DNA from 2 places in the Methylobacterium sp. NMS14P genome. Region 2 is predicted to be linked to the other one. Evidence: predicted binding sites of a transcription regulator. Region 2 holds the regulator's gene; the other holds the start of a gene.
The links. Region 2 encodes PhoB, which activates phosphate uptake and scavenging genes when phosphate is short. Its sites were predicted from a motif close to TGTCATNNANCTGTCAT; they were not measured.
Positions count from the first base shown of each region.

Region 1: the regulator PhoB is predicted to act here: its motif matches at 912-928, upstream of phnC (phosphonate ABC transporter ATP-binding protein).

Region 1 is NZ_CP087106.1:4,315,190-4,317,577, forward strand. Features, by position in the region: gene phnC (phosphonate ABC transporter ATP-binding protein) at 20-868, opposite strand; gene LOK46_RS20445 (DapH/DapD/GlmU-related protein) at 984-1,604, opposite strand; gene LOK46_RS20450 (DUF1045 domain-containing protein) at 1,597-2,283, opposite strand; gene LOK46_RS20455 (ceramide glucosyltransferase) at 2,309-2,388, opposite strand, start outside.
Region 2 is NZ_CP087106.1:2,642,147-2,644,534, reverse strand. Features, by position in the region: gene phoU (phosphate signaling complex protein PhoU) at 1-406, shown strand, start outside; gene phoB (phosphate regulon transcriptional regulator PhoB) at 536-1,231, shown strand; gene LOK46_RS12590 (protein-disulfide reductase DsbD family protein) at 1,403-2,388, opposite strand, start outside.

The DNA.
Region 1 (2,388 bases), 1.7 Mb from region 2:
TTGGGGCCCGAGGCCCGGATCAGGCGCCGAGGGCGGCCTCGCGGACCGGCCGCGCCGGCACGAGACCGGGCCGGCCCGGCATCGCGGCCCGCTGCTCCGCCTCGCGCTGCGCGGAATCGTCCAGCACCTCGCCGGCCTCCAGGCCGTAGAGCCGGCGCGCCACGTCCTCGGTGAGGTCGAAGGGGCCGCCCTCGAACACGACCCGCCCGGCCGCGAGGCCGACGAGGCGGTCGCAGTAGGCGCGGGCGAGGTCGAGGGAGTGCAGGTTGCACAGCACCGTGATGCCGTAGCGCCGGTTCACGTCGGCGAGCGCGTCCATCACGAGCCGGGTGTTGCGCGGGTCGAGGGAGGCGACCGGCTCGTCGGCGAGCAGGATCTCGGGCTCCTGCACGAGGGCGCGGGCGATGGCGACGCGCTGCTGCTGCCCGCCCGACAGGCCGTCGGCCCGCTGGCCGGCGAACTCGCCCATGTCGAAGCTCTCCAGGGCGGCGAGGGCCATGGCCCGGTCCTCGGCGGACCATTGCCGGAGCAGGGAGCGGTGGGTCGGCACGTGGCTGAGGCGCCCCATCAGCACGTTGGTCATGACGTCGAGCCGGCCGACGAGGTTGAACTGCTGGAAGATCATGGCGCAGCGGGTGCGCCACTCGCGCAGCGGGCGGCCGCGCAGGGTCGTCACCTCGCGGCCGTCGTGGAGGATGCGCCCCGAACTCGGATCCGCCAGCCGGTTGATAAGGCGCAGCAGCGTGGACTTGCCGGCGCCCGACCGGCCGATCACCCCGACGAAGCTGCCGGGCTCGATCCGGAGCGACACGCCGTCGACGGCGCGCCGGTCGCCGTACTGGCGCGTGAGATCCTCGATAACCAGCATGCAACCATCCGCCGCGGAATGGCCGCACGTAGACGCCGGTTTGACGACGATTGGATGACGTATTCGAGACGATTATATTTGCCGGCGCAGCATCTCGGTTTTATCGATAGCCGACTTAATCTTCGTGGCGCTCCAGGAATGCTTCGATCGGCAGACCGCGGAAATCCGGCAGCGCCCGGCGCAGGCGCTCGTGGTCCCAGTCCCACCAGGCGAGGCGCATCAGGCGGGCGGCGATCGCTTCGGGGAAGCGGTGCCGGACCGGCTTGGCGGGATTGCCGACGACGATCGTGTAGGGCTCCACGTCGCGGGTGACGATGGCGCCCGCCCCCACCACGGCGCCGGTGCCGACGGTGCGCCCGGGGAGGACGACCGCGCCGTGACCGATCCAGACATCGTGGCCGATCGAGACCGGGCTCGCCCGGCGCCGGTCGAAGAAGGCGGGCTCGTCCGATTCCTCCGGCCAGTAGGCGCGCGCCCGGTAGGTGAAGTGCGCCTGGGAGGCGCGCTCCATCGGGTGGTTGCCGGGATTGATCCGCACGCCGGCGGCGATCGAGCAGAACTTGCCGATCGCGGTGTAGATGACCTCGCCGTCCTGGCCGATGTAGGAATAGTCGTCGAGGACGGTCTCGGTGAGGCGGGTGCGGGCGCCGACCTCGGTGTAGCGGCCGAGGCGGCTGTCGACGACCCGGGCGCTCGGATCGAGCGCCGGTTCGAGGCCGAGGGGACGGTCAACCACGGGCATCTCCGAAGGGCAGGCGCGCCAGGAGCCGGAACGGCCCCGACCCGTCCTGGGTCAGGAGGCTGACGGCGTCGATCCGCAGGGGCTCCGGTCCGGCGGCGGCGTAGGCCTCGGACAGGCGCCGGTGCCAGCGGTCGCGCTCCGCCTCCGGCAGGGCGTCGGTCAGGGTCATGTGGAAGCGGAAGGCCTCGAACACGTACGGGTAGCCCCAGCGGTCGAGCAGCGCGCGGCCGCGCGGGTCGAGGCGCTCCGGGCGGCGCTTGGCGCGCTCGGCCTCGGTGAGCGGCGCCCGGAACGGGTCGAGGGCGGCGACGCACTCGGCGGCGAGGAGCCCGAGTTCCGGCGGCGGGGCCTCCGGTACCAGGGCGAGGAACGGCCCGAGGGCGGCGACCCGGAGCGGGCCCATCGCCACCGGCGGGTGCGCGGCCGCGAGGGCGCGGGCCGCGGCGACGAGGTCGGCCTCCCCGGTGCCCGGGGCGAGGCGCAGCGGCGCCTTGAGGGTGGCGTGGAACCCGTAGACCCGCGCGCCCGCCGTGACGGGTGCGAGATCGCCGAGACCCTCCGGGTGCGGGACCGGCAGCCCGGAGACGTTGTCGGTGCCCAGGATCGCCCGGCCGAAGGCTTCGAGGCGCGAATCCGGGGCGGGCAGCCAGTAGAGGGCGTAGCGGCGCGACACGTCAGGGCCTCCGATCGCCGTGCGGTCAGGCCGTCGGCGCGTAGGTGCGCGCGTCGGCGGCCCGCCGGGGGCGCACGTCCATGGCGTTGCCCCGCCACACGATGG
Region 2 (2,388 bases):
CAAGCGCGTGGTGGCGATCTCCGACCAGGCGCCGGCCCAGAAGATCGTGCTCGGCGTGCGGCACATGAGCGACCTCGCCGAGGCCCAGCTCAAGGACGTGCTCGACGCCTACGCGAGCCGCGACGTCAAGGCGGCCCACGACGTCTGGGAGCGCGACGGCGAGATCGACGCCCTGTACAATTCGCTGTTCCGCGAGCTGCTGACCTACATGATGGAGGATCCGCGCAACATCTCGTTCTGCACGCATCTCCTGTTCTGCGCCAAGAACGTCGAGCGCATCGGCGACCACACCACCAACATCGCCGAGACGATCCACTACCTCGCCACGGGCGAGACCCTGGCGGGTGACCGGCCGAAGAACGACGCGTCCAACTACGCGACGGTGGACGGCATCCAGGCGCCGTGAGCCCCCGACCCCGGCTCCCGCGCCTTCCTGTGGGCGCGGCCGGGGTCACTCTCCGTGCAGGTTGAGGCAGGGCGGCGCCTCCTGCACCTTCCGCGGGACCGCCGGTAGAACGAGTCTTCGAACGTGAGCATGCAAGTCCTGATCGTCGAGGACGAGGAGGCCCTGACCACGCTGCTGCGCTACAACCTGGAGGCCGAGGGCTTCCTGGTGGACTCGGCGGCGCGCGGCGACGACGCCGAGCTGCTCCTGGCGGAGCGGATCCCGGACCTCGTCCTGCTCGACTGGATGCTGCCCGGCCTCTCGGGGATCGAGCTGTGCCGCCGGATCCGGGCGCGCCGCGAGACCGAGCGCCTGCCGGTGATCATGCTCACCGCCCGGGGCGAGGAGGGCGACCGCGTCCGCGGTCTCGGCACGGGCGCCGACGACTACATCGTCAAGCCGTTCTCCGTCCCGGAGCTGCTCGCCCGGATCCGCGCGCTGCTGCGCCGGGCCAAGCCCGCCCACGTCTCGGACCGGCTGGCGGCGGGCGACCTGGAGCTCGACCGCACCGGCCACCGCGTCCGCCGCGGCGGCGAGGAGCTGCATCTGGGCCCGACGGAGTTCCGGCTCCTGGAGTTCCTGATGCTGGCGCCGGGCCGGGTCTTCTCCCGCGAGCAGCTCCTCGACGGGGTCTGGGGCCACGACGTCTACATCGACGAGCGTACCGTCGACGTCCATGTCGGGCGGCTGCGCAAGGCGCTGAACGGCCCGCGACAGACCGACCCGATCCGCACGGTCCGCGGCTCGGGCTACGCCTTCGACGAGACCTTCTCGCTCGAGGCCTGAGGCGGCCTCACGGGCCGTCCGGATAGGACATCGCTCCGGCGCGCCGTCATCGCGAGCGCGGCGAAGCGACCCGGGGCGGCGGGACGCCGGTGAGCGTGGCGCTGCTGGGTTGCTTCGCTCGCGATGACGGTGGGACGGGCGCGCCGATATTCAGCGTCCCCCCTCAGGGACTCAGCGCGCCAGCGCCGCGCTCCGGCCCGCGGCGGCCGGCACCGCCTCCAGCGCCGCCAGCACCGTCCCCTCGGTCAGGATCTGCGGGAGCACCTGGGGCTCTCCCGTCCCGGTGTAGAGCAGGTAGAGCGGGACGCCGCTCCGCCCGTGCTTCTCGAGGAGGCGGGTGATCTCGGGGTTCTGGTTGGTCCAGTCGCCCTTCATGTAGGTCACGCCGCGCTCGGCCATCGCGGCCCGCACCGCCCTGGTGTTGAGCGAGGTCGCCTCGTTGACCGCGCAGGTGATGCACCAGGCGGCGGTCATGTCCACGAAGACGGGGCGGTGCGCGTCGACCAGGGCGTCGAGGCGCGCCTGCGTGAACGGCTCGACCCCGTCGGCGGCGGCCTGCGCGGCCGGCGCGGCGCGGTCCCGGGGCAGGGTGACGGCGAGGGCCCCGACGGCGGCCAGCGCCAGCGCCGCGGCGGCCTGCGCGATCCGGCCGGCCCGGGGCGGGGCGGCGCGGCCGTGCTCCCAGGCCCAGGCGGCGAAGCCCACGAGGACGAGGCCGATCAGCGCCGCCAGCAGCCCGCGCGGGTCGACCTGCTGCGCCAGCACCCAGATCAGCCACGCCACGGTGGCGTAGACCGGGAAGGCCAGGACCTGCTTGAGGGTCTCCATCCAGGCGCCCGGCCGCGGCAGCGCGCGCAGGGCCGGCGGCCAGAGCGTCAGGAGCAGGAAGGGCAGGGCGAGGCCGAGCCCGAGGCTGGCGAAGACGGCGAGCGCCACGCCGGCGCTCTGGGTCAGCGCGAAGCCCACCGCCGAGCCCATGAACGGCGCCGTGCAGGGCGTCGCCACCAGGGTGGCGAGCACGCCGGTGAAGAAGGAGCCGCTCAGGCCGCCGCGGCGGGTGAGGCCGTCGCCGAGGCCGGCGAGCCGGCCGCCGACATGGACCGCGCCGGAGAGGCTCAGGCCCATCGCGAACAGCAGGTAGGCGAGCCCCGCCACGA